DNA from 3 places in the Mesorhizobium sp. B2-1-8 genome. Region 3 is predicted to be linked to each of the others. Evidence: riboswitches for the same ligand, from Rfam matches in the RefSeq annotation. Region 3 holds a riboswitch; each other region holds the start of a gene.
What was found. Region 3 has a riboswitch for cobalamin ahead of FJ970_RS23210 (DUF1636 family protein). Riboswitches for the same ligand answer to the same signal wherever they lie in the genome.
Positions count from the first base shown of each region.

Region 1: it holds a riboswitch for cobalamin, as region 3 does, so the genes downstream of both, FJ970_RS01795 (aromatic ring-hydroxylating oxygenase subunit alpha) here and FJ970_RS23210 (DUF1636 family protein) in region 3, are expected to answer to the same signal.
Region 2: it holds a riboswitch for cobalamin, as region 3 does, so the genes downstream of both, bluB (5,6-dimethylbenzimidazole synthase) here and FJ970_RS23210 (DUF1636 family protein) in region 3, are expected to answer to the same signal.

Region 1 covers NZ_CP083952.1:386,461-394,044, forward strand. Annotated here, with positions in the region: gene FJ970_RS01765 (carbohydrate ABC transporter permease) at 1-527, shown strand, start outside; gene FJ970_RS01770 (alpha-glucosidase family protein) at 532-2,196, shown strand; gene FJ970_RS01775 (ABC transporter ATP-binding protein) at 2,227-3,339, shown strand; gene FJ970_RS01780 (DUF680 domain-containing protein) at 3,419-3,658, opposite strand; gene FJ970_RS01785 (DUF680 domain-containing protein) at 3,725-3,928, opposite strand; gene FJ970_RS01790 (DUF680 domain-containing protein) at 4,000-4,197, opposite strand; cobalamin riboswitch at 4,691-4,893, shown strand; gene FJ970_RS01795 (aromatic ring-hydroxylating oxygenase subunit alpha) at 5,008-6,255, shown strand; gene FJ970_RS01800 (hybrid-cluster NAD(P)-dependent oxidoreductase) at 6,276-7,376, shown strand.
Region 2 covers NZ_CP083952.1:5,384,783-5,392,366, reverse strand. Annotated here, with positions in the region: gene ribB (3,4-dihydroxy-2-butanone-4-phosphate synthase) at 1-493, shown strand, start outside; gene FJ970_RS26580 (MFS transporter) at 513-1,733, opposite strand; gene FJ970_RS26575 (TetR/AcrR family transcriptional regulator) at 1,853-2,461, shown strand; gene FJ970_RS26570 (hypothetical protein) at 2,551-3,534, shown strand; partial or broken gene bluB (5,6-dimethylbenzimidazole synthase) at 3,702-4,208, opposite strand; cobalamin riboswitch at 4,380-4,559, opposite strand; gene FJ970_RS26560 (histone deacetylase family protein) at 4,682-5,608, shown strand; gene FJ970_RS26555 (exodeoxyribonuclease VII small subunit) at 5,612-5,863, shown strand; gene FJ970_RS26550 (DUF2277 domain-containing protein) at 5,956-6,222, shown strand; gene FJ970_RS26545 (pirin family protein) at 6,263-7,183, shown strand; gene dxs (1-deoxy-D-xylulose-5-phosphate synthase) at 7,283-7,584, shown strand, end outside.
Region 3 covers NZ_CP083952.1:4,717,033-4,724,616, forward strand. Annotated here, with positions in the region: gene FJ970_RS23180 (DHA2 family efflux MFS transporter permease subunit) at 1-822, opposite strand, end outside; gene FJ970_RS23185 (HlyD family secretion protein) at 1,127-2,305, opposite strand; gene FJ970_RS23190 (MarR family winged helix-turn-helix transcriptional regulator) at 2,302-2,781, opposite strand; gene FJ970_RS23195 (FecCD family ABC transporter permease) at 2,927-3,976, opposite strand; gene FJ970_RS23200 (ABC transporter substrate-binding protein) at 3,976-4,923, opposite strand; gene FJ970_RS23205 (ABC transporter ATP-binding protein) at 4,969-5,757, opposite strand; gene FJ970_RS23210 (DUF1636 family protein) at 5,754-6,167, opposite strand; cobalamin riboswitch at 6,257-6,463, opposite strand; partial or broken gene FJ970_RS23215 (AraC family transcriptional regulator) at 6,659-7,491, shown strand; gene FJ970_RS23220 (helix-turn-helix domain-containing GNAT family N-acetyltransferase) at 7,499-7,584, opposite strand, start outside.

The sequences.
Region 1 (7,584 bases), 2.0 Mb from region 3:
TCATCATCGGCCTCCTGGTGGTGCCGCTGCAGATGTCGCTGATCCCGCTGCTCAGGCTCTACAACGGCGTCGGCACTTTCTTCGGCGTGCCGTCCAAGACCTATCTCGGCATCTGGCTGGCGCATACCGGCTTCGGCCTGCCCTTCGCCATCTATCTGCTTCGGAGCTATATTGCCGGCCTGCCGCGCGAGATCATGGAATCGGCGCGCATCGACGGCGCCAGCGATTTCGAGATCTTCGTCAAGATCGTGCTGCCGCTGTCCTTCCCGGTGCTTGCCTCCTTCGCCATCTTCCAATTCCTGTGGGTATGGAACGATCTCCTGGTGGCAATGGTTTTCCTCGGAACCGCGCCCGACCAGATCGTGCTGACGGCCAAGCTCAATGCGCTGCTCGGCTCGCGTGGCGGCAACTGGGAGATCCTGACGACATCGGCCTTCATCACCATCATCGTGCCGCTGATCGTCTTCTTCTCGCTGCAGCGCTATTTCGTCCGCGGGCTGCTGGCCGGCTCGGTGAAAGGAGGTTGAGACCATGCAATCGGCTTTGAAGGCGACTTCGAAACCAGACCCCGCCGTCGACCGCGACTGGTGGCGGGGCGCGGTGATCTACCAGATCTATCCGCGCAGCTATCAGGACTCCAATGACGACGGCATCGGCGACCTAAAGGGCATCATCGGCAGGCTGCCCTACATTGCCGCTCTTGGCGCGGATGCCATCTGGATCTCGCCGTTCTTCAAATCGCCAATGAAGGATTTCGGCTACGACGTCTCGGATTATTGCGACGTCGACCCGATGTTCGGCACGCTGGCGGATTTCGACGCCCTGACGGCGGAGGCACACCGGCTGGGTCTCAAGGTGATGATCGACGAGGTGCTGTCGCACACCGCCGACATCCATCCCTGGTTTGGGGAAAGCCGCTCCAGCCGCACCAATCCGAAGGCCGACTGGTATGTCTGGGCGGACGCAAGGCCCGACGGCACGCCGCCCAACAATTGGCTGTCGATCTTCGGCGGCTCGGCCTGGCAATGGGACACCAGCCGCCAGCAATACTACCTGCACAATTTCCTGGCCGAGCAGCCGGACCTCAACTTTCATAGCCGCCAGGTCCAGGACGCGCTGCTCGACGTCACCCGCTTCTGGCTGGAGCGCGGCGTCGACGGCTTCCGCCTCGACACGATCAATTTCTACTTCCACAGCCAGGGGCTGGAAAACAACCCGCCGCTGCCGCCGGAAGAGCGCAACGACCAGACGGCGCCGGCGGTCAACCCCTACAACTACCAGGATCATATCTACGACAAGAGCCGGCCGGAGAACCTCGCCTTCCTCGAGCGCTTCCGGGCGCTGCTCGACGAGTATCCGGCCACCGCCGCGGTCGGCGAAGTCGGCGATTCGCAGCGCGGGCTGGACGTGGTCGCCGCCTATACCGCCGGCGGCAAGCGCGTGCATATGTGCTATTCCTTCGACTTCCTGGCGCCGGAAAAGATCAGCGCCGCCAAGGTCCGCTCGGTGCTGGAAGCTTTTGGCAGGGTGGCCAGCGACGGCTGGTCGTGCTGGGCGTTTTCCAACCATGACGTGATGCGCCCGGCTTCGCGCTGGGCCGCCGACGAAGCCGACCCGACCGCTTATCTCAAGGTCATCTCGGCATTGCTGATGTCGTTGCGCGGCTCGGTCTGCATCTACCAGGGCGAAGAACTCGGGCTCGGCGAGGCCGATCTGCGCTTCGAGGACCTGCAGGACCCCTATGGCATTCGCTTCTGGCCCGAATTCAAGGGCCGTGACGGCTGCCGCACGCCCATGGTATGGGATGGCAGCGCCAGGAATGGCGGCTTCTCCCAGGCAAAGCCCTGGCTGCCGGTGCCAGCCAAGCATCTGTCAAAGGCGGTCAACGTGCAGCAAGGTGACCAAACCTCGCTGCTCGAGCATTACCGGCGCTTTCTCGCCTTCCGCCGCGCCCATCCGGCACTGGCCAAGGGCGACATCACCTTCATCGAAAGCCAGGGCGACACCGTCGCTTTCACGCGCCGGGCGGGCAATGAGGAGGTCGTCTGCGTCTTCAATCTGGCTGCCGCGCCGGCGAAGGTTGACCTCGGCAACCGAACCCTGCAACCTTTGGCGGGACACGGGTTTTCCGGGCAGGCAAGCACCGGTTCGGTCGAGCTCGGCGGCTACGGCGCCTGGTTCGGGCGCATAGACTGAAACATCCGAGGAATCACTGGGAGGAAACCAATGGCCGATGTCAATTTGAGGCAAGTGAAGAAGTCCTACGGCAATCTCAACATTCTCCACGGCATCGACCTCGACATCAAATCGGGCGAGTTCATCGTCTTCGTCGGTCCGTCGGGCTGCGGCAAGTCGACCTTGCTGCGCTCGATCGCCGGGCTCGAGGAGATCACGGCGGGTGAACTCAGGATCGACGGCCAGGTGGTCAACGACGTGCCTCCGTCGAAGCGCGGCATCGCCATGGTGTTCCAGTCCTACGCGCTCTATCCGCACATGACCGTCTACGACAACATGGCCTTCTCGATGAAGATCGGCAAGGAAAGCAAGGCCGAGATCGACAAGCGGGTGCGGCAGGCAGCCGAGATCCTGCAGCTGACCAAATATCTCGACCGCCTGCCCAAGGCGATGTCGGGCGGCCAGCGCCAGCGTGTCGCCATCGGCCGCGCCATCGTGCGCAATCCGAAAGTGTTCCTGTTCGACGAGCCGCTGTCGAACCTTGACGCGGCACTGCGCGTCGCCACGCGCATCGAGATCGCCAAGCTCAAGGAATCCATGCCCAACACGACCATGATCTACGTCACGCACGACCAGGTCGAGGCGATGACGCTGGCCGACCGCATCGTCGTGCTCAAGGACGGCCACATCGAGCAGGTCGGCACGCCGATGGAGCTCTACAAGAACCCCGGCAACCTCTTCGTCGCCCAGTTCATCGGCTCGCCGGCCATGAACATCCTGCCGGCGACGGTCGACAAGACGGGCAACCCAACCATCATCAGCCATGTCGGCGGACGCAAGGCGACGGTACCGATCGCGACGCCTGCCTCGGCAAAGGGAGCGGCGGTCAGCTTCGGCGTGCGGCCGGAAGATCTCGCGATCGCCAGTGGTAGCGACTATCTGTTCGAGGGGACGGTCGATTATCTCGAGCAGCTCGGCGAGGTCCAGCTGGTCTATATCGACATCGGCCGGGCCGACCTGCCGCTGGTGACCAAGTTGCCGGGCAATGTCGAGGTCAAGCGCGGCTCGACGTTGCGGCTGACCGCCAATGCCGGCGACCTTCATATCTTCGATGCGGATGGACGGTCGTTCGCGCTGCACGAAGCGGAAGCAAAAGCCGCCTGAGACCACAACCTGTCTCGACGACGCAAAAAGAGAGCGGCGGGCAAACCCGCCGCTCTCTTTTGTATATCACCACGGCTGGTTAGTTGTTGCCGAAGAGATTGCGATCAGCACCCTGATGCGCCGGCTTCTGCACGTCGCCGGACGAATTGAGCAGCTTGTAGACGGGCGAGTCGCTGTTGCGGATCGAACCCGTATGCGACGTATCGACGTTGACGGTCGCCTGCTTGTTGATGTCGGTGCCGCCAACGTTGTCGTTGCCGGCATAGGCGCCGCCAGCGGCAATCAGAAGAGCGGCGGCGGTAAGAACAATCTTTTTCATTTTTTTACTCCGATATTTTCGAATTCAAGGGACGGGCTGAGCGCGCCGTCCCTGCTTGACGAGATGTTAGTTGTTGCCGAACAGGTTGCGATCGGCGCCGTGCTGGACGGGCTCCTGGTTGGCAGGAGCCGACTTGTCGACCGAAGCGGTGTACGAGTTGTCCACCGCGGCAGCAGGCTGGTTGGCACCGTTGGAGCCATAGTTGTCGCTGGCAAAAGCGCTGCCGGAAATAGCCAGAACGGCGGCGGCGGCAATAAGGATCTTGTTCATTTTAGACACTCCTGAATTTGTTGAATTCCACCGGACCGGCGGGCAAGCCCGCCATCCGTGCGGATAGGCCGTTAGCGACCGAAGAGGTTGCGATCGCTGCCCTGAGCAGGCGCCTGAGCAACCGGCTCCGACGTCTTGGTGGAGGTGGAAGCGGTGTACGAGCTGTCCACGGCTGATGCGGGCTGATTGGCACCGTAATTGTCGCTACCAGCGAAGGCGCTGCCGGAAATCGCCAGAAGGGCGGCGGCAGTGAGAACAATCTTTTTCATTTTGGGTACTCCAGTATTTTCCCGTCCGTCTAGCGGCGTGTCTTGGGATTAAAATCGCGTCGTTCGGACAGCTCCGATGTGGGAGAGCCCCGCGGCCGTTTCCAATCACGAAGTTGTTCAGCGTGGACCATGACTCCACCACTTGAAATTGTACCAGGGCTTTCCACATCCGCTCTTTTTCTTCGTGATATCAATTGGTTATCTAAATCCAACGCCTCGATCATCAACTGTGTCGGAGGCTCGGCGTTCACACCCTCTTGCACGCACCGTCAACAGAAACGAACCGTTCGGTTCGATTTTAGACTCTGCTAATAGTCACTTTTTGAAACCGTTAACCTTCTCGCCCGCGGCAAAGGGGTCGAAAACGGTGCCGGCGCGTCTGGCGACGGAGGTCGATTCCAACGGCTACGACCCTGTCACGGCGATCCAGCGTGCGTGTCGCGCCGCATGGATGCGATGTCGCTTTCGTGCCGATGTCGCAAAGCCTGCCGTGATTAGATCAGGCATCTCAGGTGCCGCTGCGTGACGACGGAGCGGAGAATTGGGAAGCCGGTCAGATTCCGGCGCTGCCCCCGCAACGGTGGTGGAGTTCAAGTCGCAACGGGAGACCACTGGGCGAAGGCCTGGGAAGGTGTCGCGATGGTCCGCAAGGACAACTCCAGAGCCCGGAAACCAGCCCGAGATGGCCAGAACTCGACTGATCGCGGTGGGCGGTCAAGAGGCGGATGGTGTTTGTCCGGCTTTTTGCCGATCTGCGTCCAGTCCTTCCTCAATCACCACCAGTTCAGTCCTTGAAACTGAGGACAGGACATGGACGCGCGCAACGACATGCTGAGGCTCTTGAACAGCCGCAAACAAGGCTTTTCGCTGGAACAGCCCTTTTACACCGACCCGGACTACTTCAAGCTGGACATGGAGCTGATCTGGTATCGCGACTGGCTGTTCATCGGCCATGATTGCGAGTTGCCCAAGCCGGGCAGCTTCATCACCGTGCAGATCGGCGATTATCCGGTCGTGCTGGTGCGCGATCAGCAGGGCAAGATCAACGCCTTCCATAATTCCTGCCGCCATCGCGGCAGCCGCGTCTGCAACACCGACAAGGGCATGGCCGCCAAACTGGTCTGTCCCTATCACCAGTGGACCTACGAGCTCGACGGCCGGCTGCTGTTCGCCCGCCAGATGGCCGATGGGTTCGACAAGAGCCAGTTCGGGCTGAAGCCGGTCGCCTGCGAAAGCGTCGCCGGCTATGTCTTCATCTGCCTGGCCAAGGAGCCCGCCGACTTCGCGCCGATGCGGGCGATGATCGAGCCCTATCTGAAGCCGCACCGGCTCAGCGAGGCCAAGATCGCCTTCGAGAGCACGATCATCGAGAAGGGCAACTGGAAGCTGGTCTGGGAAAACAACCGCGAATGCTATCATTGTGCGGGCAATCATCCGGAGCTGTGCAAGACCTTCCCGGAAGCACCGACCGTGACCGGCGTGCAAGGGGCCGACAGCGATCCGGAGATGCTGGCGCACTGGGCGAAATGCGAGGCTGCTGGCCTACCCAGCAAATTCCGCATCGACCCGGCCGGGCAATACCGCGCCACCCGCGCGCCGCTGCTGCGCGATGCCCAGAGCTACACGATGACCGGCAAGCGGGCGGTGAAGAAGAACCTGTCCGACAGCGTTTCGGCCGACCGGATCGGCACGCTGATGCACTATCACTACCCGACAACCTGGAATCATATCCTCATCGACCATGCCGTCACCTTCCGCGTGCTGCCGGTCAGCGCCACGGAGACGGCGGTGACGACCAAATGGCTGGTACACAAGGATGCGGTCGAGGGCGTCGACTACGATCTCGCCGAACTCACCCATGTCTGGACCGAAACCAACGACCAGGATCGCCGCATCGTCGAAGAGAACGCCTTCGGTATCCTATCGCCCGCTTACGAGCCCGGCCCCTATTCCGAGCTGCATGAGGGCGGTGTGATCCAGTTCGTCGACTGGTATGCCCGCTTCATCGGACCGCGCCTTGCCGAAGGTGGCCGGCCTGCGCTGCGCAGCGTCGCATGAGAGGCTGAGGGATGAATGCGATGACCGACCTTGGCCTTTATCGTCATCTCGACCAGATGGCGCCCTGGAACGACAGGCTGCAGGTGCTGGAAGTGACCGGCGTCAGCGACGAGGCGCCGGACGTGAAGACCTTCACCTTCCGGTCCGACAACCAGACCTGGTTCCGCTACAAGCCAGGCCAGTTCGTGACGCTGGAACTGCCGACGCCGGACGGCCCGCTGATGCGCACCTACACGCTGTCGTCCTCGCCGTCGCGGCCGTTCTCGATCGCGGTGACGGTGAAGGCGCAAGCGGGCAGCGTCGGCACACGCTGGATGTTCGATCACCTGGCGCCGGGCTCGCACGTCAAGGCCTATGGACCAGGCGGCGACTTTTCACTGCACAGCCATCCGGCGGCGAAGTATCTGTTCGTCTCGGCCGGTTCCGGCGTGACGCCGATGATGTCGATGCTGCGCTGGCTGAACGACTGCGCGCCATGGACCGATGTCGGCTTCGTCAACTGCGCGCGGCGCCCGGAAGAGATCATCTTTCGCAAGGAGCTCGAGCTGCTCGGTGGCCATATGCCGGGCCTGTCGCTCGGCTTCATGATCGAGGAGCGGTCGAGCCGCGAGGGCTGGTACGGCCATATGGGCCGCATCGACGCCATCCGGCTGCCGCTCCTGGCACCCGATTTCCGCGAACGCGAAATCTTCTGCTGCGGCCCAGATCCCTTCATGCGCGCCGTGCGCGGCATGCTGGAAGCCGCCGGCTTCGACATGACAAAGTACCATCAGGAGAGCTTTGCCGCACCGACCGTGGAGGAAATCCCGGCGCCGTTCGCGGCGCCGGCGCAGGACGGTGTGGCTATCCCCGTCGAAGCCGCGACGCCGATCCGATTCGCGCTTTCGGATGTCGACGCCGAATGCGTCGCCGGCCAGACCGTGCTGCAGACGGCGCGTGCCTCGGGCGTGCGGATACCGGCGGCCTGCGAATTCGGCCTGTGCGGAACCTGCAAGGTGAAGAAAGTCTCCGGCAGCGTCGAGATGAGCCACAATGGCGGCATCCTCGATCATGAGGTCGACGATGGCTTCATCCTGGCCTGTTGTTCCAAGCCATTGTCGGCGCTGGAAATCGAGGCTTGATACCGAACTGATCGCAGAAATGGTCGGCACCTTGCCGGCACAGCTTGCCTTGCCGGGATATCGTTTTCGAATCCTTCGATGGCGAGGCCGTGGTGCTCAACCTTGCCAATGGCAAATATTTCGGCCGTCGCGGCAGTTCCGCCAATGGGACGATCAGGCGACGGTCGCCGCCTATGGCGCATTGCCTTTCCAGCTTGTCTCGGCGGAA
Region 2 (7,584 bases), 670 kb from region 3:
CAAGGAAACGCTGGTCGAGCGCGTCGCCTGCTCCGACATCGAAACGCTGGGTGGCAAGGCGCAGGTCTTCACCTACACGCTGCCCTGGGACACGATGCATCACGTCGCCATCGTCTTTGGCGACATTCGCGACGGCGAGGAGGTGCCGGTGCGGCTGCATTCGGAGGATGTGGTGACCGACGTGTTCGGCACCAGCCACCGGCTCGATGGCATCATGAAGGCGATGGGCGAGCGCAAGCGCGGTGTCATCGTCTATCTGCGCGAGGGCTCGGTCGGCGTCGCTCACCAGGAGCGCAACCGGCCGGCGCCGGGCGATCGCGAGGATCATGAAGAGGCGCGCCGGCGCGAGAGCGAATGGCGTGAGATCGGCCTTGGTGCACAGATCCTGAAGGATCTCGGCATTTCCTCGATCAATCTGATCGCCTCGCGCGAACGCCATTATGTCGGCCTCGAAGGGTTTGGCATTCACATCGCCAAGACCGAGATTATCTGAGCTCGACAAATCCTGGCTGTCATTCGGCCGGGATTGCCGCCTCGCATCCTTCCAGCTCGCATCCGTGGGTGGCGAGGCTGCGCTGGCCGAGCAGCACCGTGATCAGTGCGATAACGCCTGACGCCACCGAAACCCAGAACCCGCTCTGGGCGCCGAACGCGTCTACCACCGCACCGGCGGCGAAAGAGCCCAGCGCCATACCGATGCCGATGCCGGTCATCACCCAGGTGATGCCTTCGGTCAGCATCGTTTCAGGGACATGCCGTTCGATCAGGCCGAAGGCGGTGATGAAGGTCGGCGAGATCGCCACGCCGCTGATGAAGACAGTCAGCGCGAGCGCAGGCACGGTGCCGGCGGTAAGCGGCAGCAGCGTGCCGAGCGTGACCAAAGCGACCGCGATGGCGAGCTGGCGCTGCAGCGGTGCTTTCAGGTTGAGCGCGCCGATGATGATGCCGAGCACGAAGGACCCCAGCGCATAGACGCCGATGACGAGACTTGCGGCGCCCGGCTGGCCGAATTCCTTGGTGATCGCCACCGTGCTCACCTCCGTCGTCGCGAAAGTCGCGCCGATGAAGATCATGGCGAAGGTGATGATTTGAACCGGCCCCAGGCGGATTGCCGAGCCCGTTGAGCCATGGTCCACCGGTCGCACTTGCGGTTCGGTCGAACGCTGCAGGATGAAGGCTGTCGAGCCAAGGGCGAGGAACAGCGTGCTGACGAGCACGCCCGCTTCCGGGAACAGCGCGGCACTGAGGCCCACCGACAGCGATGCGCCGGCGATGTAGACCAGTTCGTCGGCCGCCGACTCGAAGGCGAAGGCGGTGTTCATCTCGGGTCGGCTCCGGAAAATCTCGGTCCAGCGCGCACGCACCATGGCCGGCATGCTTGGCATCGCCGCCGCCGCCAATGCCGACACGAACAGCGTCCATACCGGCCAACCCCGGTTGGCCGATGCGATCAGGGTCGCGAATGCGAGCACGGAGATGACGGTGGTGGGTACGACAACCCGCGTCTGGCCTAGGCGGTCGACCAACCTCGATATTTGCGGCGCCAGGAAAGCGTTGGTCAACGCGAATGTCGCGGAAACCGCACCCGCCAGCCAGTACTCGCCACGCGTCTGCGACAGCATCGCCACGATGCCGATCGGCGCCATGGCGATCGGCAGGCGCGCCACGAAACCGGCGGCGGCAAAGCCCTTGGCTCCGGGAGCGCGAAAAATTTCCGAATAGGGGTTTTGCATGATCCTGTTCCTCGACAAGGGGCGATTCGACGATTACATACGACACGTATGAGTGTTAAATAGACCATACGCCCCGTATGTCAATTGGCATACGGGGCGTATGTAGATAAGGCCAGGACATGCATCGACCACGCAAGGAGATGATCGCGGAGACACGCGCCAAGCTGATCGCCGCGGCACGCCAAGCCTTTGGCACCATCGGGTACGCCGAAGCGTCGATGGACGATTTCACCGCGTCGGCCGGACTGACGCGCGGCGCCCTCTATCATCACTTCGGCGACAAGAAGGGACTGCTCGAGGCGGTTATCGCGCAAATCGATGCTGAGATGGCGGCGCGGGTGAACGAGGTCGCGTCGAGGGCGCCGACCCGCTGGCAGCATTTCGTCGACGAATGCACCACCTATATCGAGATGGCGCTCGAGCCGGAAATCCAGCGCATCATGTTCCGGGACGGTCCGGCGGTGCTGGGCGATCCGGCACAATGGTCGAATGCCAATGCCTGCGTCGGTTCAATGACCGATCATCTGACCGCGCTGCAAAAGGAAGGGGTGGTCGTGCCGGCGCTCGATCCGGAGACGGCCGCGCGGCTGATCAACGGAGCGAGCAGTCAGGCCGCGCAGCGGATCGCCAATTCGAACGATCCCGAAGCGACGTCGAGGAAGGTGGTGGCCGCGTTCAAGCAATTGCTTGAAGGCCTGCTCGAGAAGCCGGAAGCGCGGCCAAACTGAGCCACCGTGGCCCTCCCGCCGCCGCCTGCAATTGACAATAGCCGGTTTGAGCGCATCCTCCACAGCCATCTCTGAGGGGAGATTCGGGCATGTGGGATTTCGATATCGGCAGGTCGGTCTCCATCATGATGCGGACCTGGCCTTTCATTGTCTTTCGCATGATCGTCTATTTCGGCATCACGCTGGCCTACATCATGGCCACCGGCACCGGTGCCTCGGTCGGCTATGGCGTCGGCCATATCTCCACCGACCCCGACGGACCGCTGTCCTTTGCCATGTGGGGCGGCGTGGTCGGTTTCGGCCTCGTCTCGATCGCCGTCTATTGGATCCGCGAATACATCCTCTACGTCGTCAAGGCAGGTCATATCGCCGTCATGGTGCATCTGATCGACGGCCATGACGTTCCCGATGGCCAGAACCAGATCGCCTACGCCAAAGAGGTTGTGACCGAGCGTTTTGCCGAGGCGAACATCCTTTTCGTCGTCGACCAACTGGTCAAGGGCGCCATCCGCGCCATCACCGGCCTGCTCGGCGGCATCGCAGCCTTCCTGCCCATTCCGGGCCTGAGCGGCCTGGTCTCGTTCATCAACACGGTGATCCGCCTGTCGCTCACCTATGTCGACGAGATCATTCTCGGCTACAACATCCGCATCAATTCGTCCTCGCCGTTCGAGACGGCGCGGCAAGGCGTCGTGCTCTACGCCCAGAACGGCAAGACAATGGTCAGGAACGCGGTCTGGCTGGCGGTCATCATGTGGGGCGTCTCCTTTGTCATCTTCCTGCTGATGCTGGCGCCGGCAGCCACTATTCTTTACGTCATGCCCGGTCAGCTCGCCGGTTGGGCCTTCGTTCTGGCCATCGTCTTTGCCTGGGCTTTCAAGGCGGCCTTCATCGAGCCGTTCGCCATTGCCTGCCTGATGCAGGTCTATTTCAAGACCATCGAGGGCCAGGTCCCCGATGCCGCCTGGGACGCCCGGCTCGCCGAAGCCTCGTCAAAGTTCCGGGAACTCAAGGACAAGGCGCTCTCCACCTTCGACGGTTCGCGCTGGGGTACGGCCGGCGCGACGCGCTGATCGGCGAGGTTTGCCGGCGCAGCGGCTACGGTGTTGAGGCGGGCCACCGTGGATTTGAGCGACGCCTCACCCTGGCCGCAAAACGTCTCGCTCATGATCAGGTCGGGCAGCGGCAGCCGTCGGCCCCAGCCATGCGTTTCGAGGTCGGGTTTGGGCGCGAACTCGGAAACACGGCCAACGCAGAGATAGGCGATCGGCGTCACGTGCTCGGGGATAGATAGAAGGCTTTTCAGCGCTTGCGTCTCGATGATGCTGACCCAGCCGACGCCAACGCCCTCGGCGCGTGCCGCCAGCCAGAAATTCTGCACCGCGCAGACCGTGCTGTAGAGATCCATTTCCGGATTGTGCCAGCGTCCCAGCGGCGAGCCTTTCGAACGCTCGCGGTCGCAGGTGATGCAGATGTTGAGCGCGCTTTCGCAAATGCCTTCGAGCTTGAGCTTGCGGTAGAGCGCCCGCCGGTCTGCCTCGATTGCCGGCAGTTCCTGTTCGCGGGCGGCCAAGAACAGGTCGCGCACCTCCCCCCGTCGCGCGGCATCGCGAATGACGATGAAATTCCAGGGCTGCATGAAGCCGACCGACGGCGCGTGATGGGCGGCAAGCAGCAGCCGCGCCAGCACCTCGTCGTCGATCGTCTCCGATGTAAAATGGCTACGCACGTCGCGCCGCGTGAACATGGCGCGGTAAACCGCGTCGCGCGCAATCTGGTCGAATCCATCGCCCATTGCAGCGGTCATATCTTCCGGCATCGCTTGTCCCCTTGCGATTGCAGCAGTTCAAATTTTCAGAGCGTACTTTGTGCGTCCAAGAGAACGCACGTCGCTCTGACGTCATCCGCCTGACCATGCGGATGACGATGCCTGCCAGGCCGGTCTTCTGGCTCGGGATCAACCCACGTCCGGTGCCTTCCCGTCATCGACAGTGGCACTTACCGGCGCAGTCCCCCTCACAGCGTTGGGCACGCCACGGTATCAAACCGTGTTCCCGATTCTCCCGCTTTCGCGGGCACCAGGCAGTAGCGGCAGTCTTACGCCGAATGGCCGGCGACGCCAATGCCCGCAGCGACATGAATGGACGCAGGTTCGATTTTCCCCAGCGATCAGGCCGCAACGCATGGCCATCGCCGCGCCGGGGCACTAGATAGGGGGACATGGCCACTCGTCTCTACACGCACCCGATCTTTCTCGAACACATCACCCCGCCCGGTCACCCCGAGCGGCCCGACCGCCTGCGCGCCATCGAACGCGTGCTCGACGACGAAGCTTTCGCCGCGCTCGACCGTGTCGAGGCACCGCAAGGCGACGAGGCGACCATCCTTTACGCGCATCCCGCCGATTTCGTCGCGCGTGTCCGCGCCGCCATCCCCGACGAAGGCATTGCCCGCATCGATGCCGACACCACCGCCAGCCCGAAGAGCTGGCAGGCCGCGACCACGGCGATCGGCGCCGCCAACGCCGCCGTCGACGACGTCTTTGCGGGCCGCGCCGACAATGTCTTCGTCGCCGCCCGGCCACCTGGGCACCATGCGGAAAAGACCACGGCCATGGGCTTCTGCTTCTTCAATACGGCGGCAATCGCTGCCCGCTATGCGCAGAAGAAGCATGGCGCCGAGCGTGTCGCCGTCGTCGACTGGGACGTGCATCACGGCAACGGCACGCAGGATATTTTCTGGGACGATCCTTCGGTCCTCTATTGCTCGACGCACCAGATGCCGCTCTATCCCGGCACCGGGGCGAAGAGCGAGACCGGCGCCGGCAACATCGTCAACGCGCCGCTGGCGCCGCGGACCGGCAGCGAGGTGTTTCGCGATGCCTTCCTGTCGCGCGTGCTGCCGGCACTCGACAATTTCGCGCCCGACCTGATCATCATTTCGGCTGGCTTCGACGCGCACCATCGCGACCCGCTGGCGGAAATCAATCTGACCGAGGACGATTTCGACTGGGCGACCGGCCAGCTGATGCAGCGCGCCGCACGCCATGGCGGCAACCGGCTCGTCAGCCTGCTCGAGGGCGGCTACGATCTGCAGGGATTGGCATTTTCGGTCGCCGCCCATGTCGGGCGACTGATGAAAGGATGAATGATGACTGGTGAGATCAACGAAGACGTCAAGGCGATGAGCTTCGAACAGGCACTCGACGCTCTGGAGAAGATCGTCGATGATCTGGAGCGTGGCGACGTGCCGCTCGACCAGTCGATCCGGATCTACGAGCGCGGCGAGGCGCTGAAGATGCATTGCGACCGGTTGCTGAAGGCCGCTGAGGACAAGGTCGAGAAGATCAGGCTGTCGCGCGACGGCAAGCCGGTTGGAACCGAGCCGCTCGACGCGGACTAGGGAGCCGAGCAGCTTTACCGATTTTTGGACACGATCATGATCGAGGATACAGTTCGTCCCGATTGAAACGGACAAGAGGAGATACGGAAGCGATGTGCAGAAACATCAAGACCCTGTTCAATTTTGATCCGCCGGCAACCAATGACGAAGTCCGCGACGCGGCACTCCAGTTTGTCCGCAAGCTGAGCGGTACGACGCGGCCTTCCGCCAAGAACCAGCATGCATTTGATCACGCGGTCGACGCCATCGCGGCATCGGCACGCGAGCTTCTCGATTCGCTCGAAACCCACCAGCATCCGCGCAATCGCGAAGAGGTGGCGGCTAAACTAAGAGCAAAGGCGGCGATCCGGTTCGCCTGATATGCCCAAAGCGCCCACTGACCGCTGACCAGGAGAGTTCATGAGCTTCTTCCCGGGGAAAGACCCTGAGGCCGGCGATGCCTTCGCCAGCGACCAGATCGAGCTGATGGTCATCCCGAACGCCAAGGATATTGGCGGCTTCGAGGTGCGCCGCGCCTTGCCGACCGCCAAGCGGCGCCTGGTCGGGCCGTTCATCTTCTTCGATCGAATGGGTCCCGCCATCATGCGCGCCGGCCAGGCGCTCGACGTTCGTCCGCACCCGCATATCGGCCTGTCGACCGTAACCTATCTGTTCGACGGCAAGATCAGGCACCGCGATTCGCTCGGCACCGAAATGGTGATCGAGCCCGGCGACGTGAACCTGATGACCGCAGGCCGCGGCATCGTCCACTCCGAGCGCACGCCGCAGGAATTGCGCGGCGCGCCGATGTCGATCTCCGGCCTGCAGACGTGGCTGGCGCTGCCCGACGGCAAGGAAGAGGTGGCGCCGGTGTTCGAGAACACAGCTGCGCTGCGACTTCCAGAGATCGATGCCGAGGGCGTCAGCGGCCGTGTCGTCATCGGCGATTTCCAAGGATTGCGGTCTCCGGTGCGGGCGGATTCCGAAACGCTCTACGCTGATTTGCGGCTTGCGCCCGGTGCCAGCGTCAAGATCCCGGCCGATGCGGAAGAGCGCGCCATCTACACGCTGGAGGGCGAGGTCTCGATTTCAGGCGACGTCTTTCCGGCGGAACGGCTGCTGGTGTTCCGTCCCGGCGACGAGATCGTCATATCGTCGCCGACGGGTGCGCATTTCATGCTGTTCGGCGGTGCCTCGCTCGGTTCGAAGCGCTACATCTGGTGGAATTTCGTCTCCTCGTCCAAGGAGCGCATCGAGCAGGCCAAGCAGGAATGGAAGACCGGCCGCTTCGATATCGTTCCTGGCGATGAGAAAGAATTCATTCCGCTGCCGGAAGGCTGAGCGGATCGGTGAGGGGCTGACCATCCGCGTCACCGACACGCATTTACTTTCGGCGGCCGGCGGCCTATCCCGCCGAAGAAAAGAAAGTCTGGGCCCAACGTGAACGCAACGCTGCATACGCCGCTTCTCGACAAGGTTCGCGTCCCGGTCGACCTGCGCACGCTGGCCGAGAGCGAATTGCCGCAACTGGCATCCGAGCTTCGCGCCGAACTGGTCGATGTTGTCTCCCACACCGGCGGCCATCTCGGTGCCGGCCTTGGCGTAGTCGAACTGACGGTGGCGCTGCACTATGTCTTCAACACACCCGATGACCGGCTGATCTGGGATGTCGGCCACCAGGCCTATCCGCACAAGATCCTGACCGGACGCCGGGACCGCATCCGCACCTTGCGCCAGGAAGG
Region 3 (7,584 bases):
CGCCAGCCCGGTCACGAAATTGCGATCGAGGAAAATCTTCGGATCGATGAAGGGATGTTCCGATGTCACCGTGTGAATGATGAACACCCAGAAGCCGGTGATCGAAAGGCCAAGTTCGATCCAGATCTCGATCGAGGAAAACCAGTCGACCTCGCCACCGCGATCGAGCATCAGCTGGAGAGCGCCGACGCCGAGCGATATCATGGCAAAGCCGAAGAAATCGAAGCTGCGCACCCGCCGGGCAACGGCCGGCAGATAGGCGGCCATGCCAAGGAAGGCGAGGATGCCGACCGGCAGGTTGATGAAGAACACCCAGCGCCAGTTGAAATTCTCGGTCAGCCAGCCGCCAAGCGTGGGGCCGAGGATCGGTCCCAGCATGATGCCGGCGCCCCATATGGCCATTGCCTGGCCATGGCGCTCCTTGGGGTTGATGTCGAGCAGGAAGGTCTGCGACAGCGGCACGATCGCGGCGCCGAACACACCTTGCATCAGCCGGAAGAGCACGATCGTTTCCAGGCTCCACGCCAGGCCGCACAACATCGAGAAGATGGTGAAGCCGACCACCGCCGTCAGGAACAGTTCCTTGCGGCCGAAACGGTCGGCGAGCCAGCCGGTGACAGGCGTCATGATGGCGGCGGCGACGATGTAGGAGGTCAGCACCCAGTTGATGTTATCGGGCGATGCGCCGAGATCGCCGGTCATGGTCGGCAGCGCGACGTTGGCGATCGTGGTGTCGAGCGCCTGCATGATGGTCGCCAGCATTAGCGCGACCGTGATCAGGCCACGATGCGGCACTTCTTTGAACGGTTCGGACGTGCTCATGGCGCAGAACTTCCAGAAGGTAACAGAAACGTGTACACCGGGTTTCCGGGCGGCAAAGCCTTCCGTCGAGAGACCTTCGTCGCGGTGGGACGCGACTATCGATGTGGGGGTTACATCGACTGAAAGTCTCTGACGAGCGGATGCATGCCGCCCGGAAACCAGAGGACCGACGGGTCCGTATCGAAGATTTCAGATCTTGGGCAGCCACGCGGCCCGACCCAAATACTGATCCTACCCACCGCTCCCATCAGACCAATCCTGTAACTCGCCTCCACCCGCCTGGTCCCGGCGGGCTTCCGCTGACTTACTGCGCGGGCTCGCCGGCCGTGGCGTGGCCGAAGATCGACGGCCAGCCACGCGCCACGCCCGTATCGACAGTAACCGAAGCGCTCATGCCGGTACGCAGCGCCATCTTGGCGTCGGCATCGGTCAGTTCCAGGCGTACCGGAATGCGCTGGGTCACCTTGACCCAATTGCCCGTGGCGTTCTGGGCGGGCAGCAGCGAGAAGTCCGCGCCGGTGCCGGCACCGATAGCCTTGACAGTCGCCTCGAAGGTCCTGCCCGGATAGGTGTCGACCACGATCTCCGCCTTCTGACCAGGCTTCATGTTGGTGAGTTGGGTTTCCTTGAAATTGGCGTCGATCCAGGTGTCGCCGGTTTCGACCAGCGCAAACAACGGTGTGCCGGAGCCGACATACTGGCCGACCTTGAAGGACGCGGCTTGATAGACAAGACCATCGGCAGGCGCCTTCACCGTGGTCTGCGCCAGGTCATAGGCAGCCTTGTCGCGCGCGGCGAGCGCCGACATCACGGTCGGATGCTTGTCTGTCTCGATATCGGGATTGCCGCCGAGCGCCGCCTTGGCGCTGACGATGCCCTGTTCGGCAACGGCGAGCTGCTGTTTTGCCTTGTCGAGATCATTCCTGGCCTGATCCAGCGAGGACTTGGCGTTGATGCCCTTCTGCGCGAGATCGGCGGCACGGTCATATTGCGACTGCGCATAGGCAACTTCGCTGCTGGCGGATTTCTCCTGCGCCATCGCCTGGCTGTAAGCGGCGCGCAGCTGCTCGACATTGAGGCGCGCGGCAGCCACCGCGGCGTCAGCCTGTGCAAGCGCGATCCGGTAGGGCTCGGGGTCGATGGCGAACAGGAGATCGCCCTGCTTCACCGTCTGATTATCCGATATGGCGACCTGAACGATACGACCGGCCGTGTCAGAGGCGATCGACACCTTGGCCTGCTGCAGATTGGCGTTTTCCGTTTCCTGGTAGCGCCCGCCCGTCACCCAGACATAGCCGCCGCCGATGATCAATGCCGCCGGCAAGGCAAACATCAGGAAGAAGCGGCCGATGCGGCGCTTCTTCTTCGGCGCCGCGACCGGCTGCACGGGAGGAGTGACCGCGACGGGAGCGGCAGCCGGCTGGGCCGGCGCTTCCATCTCCACCTTGGGAGCGTTTTCTTCTACCTTGGCTACCGCGTTCATGCTGCCGCACCTTCCGAACTCTTGATCTTTTCAAGCGACGAAGCTTCGCTGTCCGTCAGATTCTGTACCATTACATCCAGCGCCCGGATCAGGACGCGCCGGTCTTCCGGCGAAACGCCGCTGAGCGATTCCTCATAGACCTCGCCAGCGAGGCTCTTGACGTCCGCATAGGCCGCATTCGCCTTCTCGGTTGGGAAGATCATCCGTACGCGCCGGTCGGCCGCGTCGGAGCGGCGTTCGATCCAGCCGCCCTCCTCCATCCGGTCGACCAGGCGTGAGACGCTGATCGGCTCGATTTCGAGCAGTTCGGCGAGTCGCGCCTGTGCAACGCCCGCCTCCTTGGCAACGCGGACCAGAAGCCGCCATTGCGCCGAAGAGAGGCCCAGTCCGCTGGCGCGCGCCTCAAAGCGCTTGCGCATCAGGCGCTGCACGTCGTGGATCAAAAATCCCAGTCTGTCGATGCCATCTGAAACCATGAGCGATACATATAATAAGCGTGCTTACTATTCAAGATACCACATCGCCACGAAAGCCGGAAAAATGCGCATGGCAGGTCTGCAACGCGATCCTGGTTAGCGACAGGTGAACGCCCCTCTCATGCGAAACGCGCAGACGCCGTCTTCAAAGGCGGTTTCGAACAACCATGGTGACGACGAAGAACGCGCCGAGCGAGCTGGTGATGATGCCGATCGGCAGTTCCTGCGGCGGCAGCAAGGTCCGGGCCAGAAGATCGCTTGCCAGCAGGAGCATCGCCCCGAAAACCGCGCAACTTGCGATCAGGCGCAGATGCAAGGGACCGGCCAGTGGCCGCGACAGATGCGGGATCATCAATCCGACAAAGCCGATGACGCCGGCGACCGAGACGAGGATTGCCGTCGAGAAAGCCGCCACGAGAAATGTCGTCCTGCGCATGCGGGCCACCGGCACGCCGAGACTTTCGGCGGCGCTTTCGCCGGCCAGGAAAGCGTCCAGCTTGCGGTGGTTCCACAGTCCGTAAGCCGCGATCGTGCCAGCGCCCACCGCGCCCAGCCACACATTGTCCCAGCGCGCCAGCCCGAGCCCGCCCATGGTCCAGAACAGCACCGAATGGGCCGCGCGCTGGTCGCCGGCAAAAACCAGATAGTTGGTCAAGGCCGTGAACATGAAAGAGACGGCAAGGCCGGCGAGGATCAGCCGTTCGGGACCTTGCCCCCTCACCCGCGCCACCAGCAAAAGCACGATGGAGGCGGCGAGTATGCCGCCGGTGAACGCAGCCACAGGCAAGGTCCAGATGCCGAAGCTGTCACCAAAGACGGTGATGACGGAAACCGCGCCGGCAGCGGCCCCCGACGACAGGCCGAACAGGAAAGGGTCGGCAAGGTCGTTGCGGGTCACCGTCTGCAAAAGCGCGCCGACGATACCCAGCCCGCCGCCGACACAGATCGCCAGGATCGTGCGCGGCAGCCGCAAGTCGACGACGATCTTGCCGACCGGGCCCGATATCCCGGGCTCATCCAGCCCGATGGCACGGCCAAGTGCGGCGACGACATCGGTTAGAGGTATCAGCGTCGAGCCGTAAGCGATCGACAGCAGCGCGAGAGCGACGAGCGCCACCGCGCCCGCCGTCATGGCCAGCGTGAAGGCCTTGTGCCCTGAAAGCGCGCCGGATTTGTGCTCTCGGGCAAGACCCATCAGAACGCTTCCGGATGCATCGCCCTGGCGATCTTGCCGATGGCTTCGATGTTCGCCGGTCCTGGCGTCAGTTCGGCATAGCGAAGCGCCACGAAGCGCTCGTTCCTGACCGCGTCCGTCTCCTTCATCGCCGGGTGCGCCTTCAGGAAATCGAGCAGTTTCCTGTAACCGCCGCCGTCCTGATAATCGAGCAGGATGAGGAATTGCGGATTGCGCGCCGCCACCGTTTCCCAATCCGTGTTGCCCCAGCTAGTATCCATGTCGGCCATGATGTTGTCGCCGCCGGCTGCCGATATCATGGCGCTGGGGATGGCGAACTTTCCCGCGGTAAACGGCTTGTCCTCGCCGGAATCGTACAGGAACACGCGTGTTCCCTTGGCGCTGCCGACCTTGGCGATGATATCGGCGAGTTGCGCCTTCCAGCCGGCGACAAGCTTTTCCGCTTCCGCCTCCTTGCCGAAGACCTTGCCCAGCTTTTCGACGTCGCCATAGAGCAGGTCCATGGAGGCGGCCGGGCGGCTCTTGTCGAGATGGACGCAGCTTTCGGTCAGCACCAGCGTCTTGATGCCGTGCGGTGCGAGCGTGTCGGGGGTCACCTCGCCGCCGGGCTTCATGCCGTAGTACCAGCCGGCGAAGAAGAAGTCGGGCTCGACGGCGATGAGATTCTCCAGCGTCGGATATTTCGGCGCCAGTTCGGGAATGGAGCCCTGCTCAGCCTTGAATTCGGGGGCGACCTTGTACCATCCGGTGATACCGGTCAGGCCGACGATAGATGGCTGCAGCTTCAGCGCGAAGGCCATCTCGGCCATGTTGAGATCATGGATGACGGCGCGCTTCGGCGGCGCGTCGAAGGTCAGCGGCTTGCCGCAGCTGTCGACGGTGACGGGGAAGGCAAAGGCCGTCGAGGCCAGCAGCGAGACGACGAGGGACAAGGCGAGGCGTTTCACGGACTTTGCTCCTTGGTTGAACGTGTCGGATAAGGATGGATTTGATCAGGACGGCGGTGCGGCGCGGTTCGGAAGGTCGAACACCGTCAGTTCGCGGTCCTCGGTGGGATGGCGCAGGCGAAACACGTCGACGCCGAAAATCTCGCGGATCAGCTGCTGCGTCAGCGCCTCGTGCGGCGGCGCCAGCGCCTGCAGCCGGGCCTCGTTCATCACCGCGACCCGGGTGGCGAAGGGTGCCACCAGGGTCAGATCGTGCAGCACCGCGATCACGGTCATGCCGAAGCCGGCCACCAGTTCGAGCAGTTGCGCGCGGGCGCGCGGATCGAGGTGGTTGGTCGGCTCGTCGAGGAACAGGATTTTGGGCTCCTGCGCGATGGCGCGCGCAAGCTGGGCGCGCTGGCGTTCGCCACCAGACAGCGAGCCGATGGTCCGGCCGAGCAGCGGCAACAGGCCGGCCCGGCGCAGCGCGTCCACGACAATGTCGCGTTCCTCGCCGCGGCGCCTCAGGCCGGCATGCGGGACGCGGCCAAGTTCGACATAGTCGATCACCGCCAGCCGTGGGTCCGGCTGGTCTGTCTGGCCCACGACGGCGATATGCAGGGCTCGCTCGGAGGGGGAAATCCTGTCCAGGCGCCGCCCGCCGAGCTTCACCTCCCCGGAGCTCGGCCTGAGCATGCCGGACAACATGCGCAGCAGCGTGGTCTTGCCGGCGCCGTTGGGGCCAATGATGGCGAGGCGGTCGCCCGATGTCACCGACAGGCTGACGGCATGGACCAGATGCCGGCCATTCGCCATCGCGCCCAGGTCGCGCGCATCGAGAAGCGGCGTTGTCATCGAGTGCCATCCGTCAGCTTGCCGGCTCCCGGGATGCGGGCCAGCGTCTTGCCGGCCAGGCGCGGCGGACGTTGTCCGGAATTGCACCAGCCATCGGGAAGCGAAGCGTAGAGCCTGGCAAACCGCACGAGATCGGCAGCGTCCGCCTGCGCGTCGATCGACCCGAAGAGATAGGCTGCCTTGCCTGGCGCCTGGAAAGCCACTGCCAGGGGACGCGCGCAACCCGCCATGCAAGCCACGCCCTCGACCGTGAAACCATGCGCCACGTCAGGCTGGGCCGCGAGGCGGGAGCACAACTCGGCGCACAAACCTTCGCCCGACCTGACACCGGTCGGCACGTCGCGGCAAAGGGTGCACACGATGATCTGGTGCATGGAGCCGGGGTGAATACGATCGATTGCGCCGTCCAACTTCCCGTCACTTTCAAAACTGGCGACGGAAGGATGTTGGCCGACCGGCCGACAAGACCGATATCCACGTTTCCTCCCGGCACACCCCGTCCGGTCAACTCAGCGATGGCAGGTCTCCTGGCTCACGGGTCTCCGCGCAATCCTGCCTTCCCAGCCTTGCCGGCCAGTGGCGTTCCGGATCTTGCTCGCCGCTTACAGTTGCGGGGGCAGCCGCGGCCTCGACCCCATGGGGTCTCACCGCGTTCCCTTTTCACCCCTCGCCTTTCGGCTCGGGGACCATCACGAGTCGCAGCCTAGGCCGCGCGCGAAGGCGAGGCAAGGCGGTTGCTTCGTTTTGTTATAACAGAACAAACAAGAGAGCAAGCCTGTCGTCGACTTTGCGTCCACCGCCCGACAGCCGTTGCCGCTTTCGATTTTGCGCCAGGCGCAATTTCGATCAAACTGGCCGGGCAACGAGGCGCCAGAGTGAGAACGCCACATGCGAGGAACACATGAACCCGACCGAGAAGGCGCTATGGTTTGTCGAGAGCCACCTGCCGGAGGCCATTACGCTCGACGATGTCGCGGCAAGCAGCGGCGTCTCGCGCTTTCATGTGACGCGCGCCTTCGGCGCGGCCACGGGACGGTCGGTCGTGGGCTATATGCGGGCGCGCCGCTTGAGCGAAGCGGCGCGCAAGCTGGCCGGCGGCGCACGTGACATTCTCCAAGTCGCGCTCGATGTCGGCTACGGCTCGCACGAGGCGTTCACGCGGGCTTTTCGCGATGAGTTCGGCACCACGCCTGAACTGGTGCGCGCGCAAGGCTCGACCCGAAACCTCGACCTCGTGGAGCCTATCCTGATGGACAGTTCACTTCTCACACGCTCGAGCCGCCGCGCTTCGAGACCAGCCGCCCCTTGCTCATCGCCGGGCTTGGCGAACGCTACAGTTGCGAGTCCAGCGCCGGCATCCCAATGCAGTGGCAGCGCTTCGCCCCCTATATCGGCAACATTCCCGGCGAGGCGCCTGGCGTCTTCTACGGCGTCTGCCTCAACGGCGACGACGCCGGCAATTTCGACTATGTCGTCGGCGTCGAGGTGACGGATTTCTCCGACCTGCCCAAGGATTTTTACCGCGTGCGTGTGCCGGCGCAGAAATACGCCGTCTTCACGCATCGTGAGCACATCTCGACCATCCGGCGCACGATCAACACGATCTGGAACAGCTGGCTGCCCGGCTCCGGCCATGAAATCGCCGACGCGCCGGAATTCGAGCGCCACGGGCCCGAATTCGATGGCCGCACCGGTAATGGCGGGCTGGAAATCTGGGTACCGGTCAAGGCATGACGCGCCGCTACAGTTCCAGATCCCAATTCTGTCCGACCAGATCCTTGCCGAAGGAATGGTGAGGCTCTTCCTCGATCAGCTTGAAACTGGCCG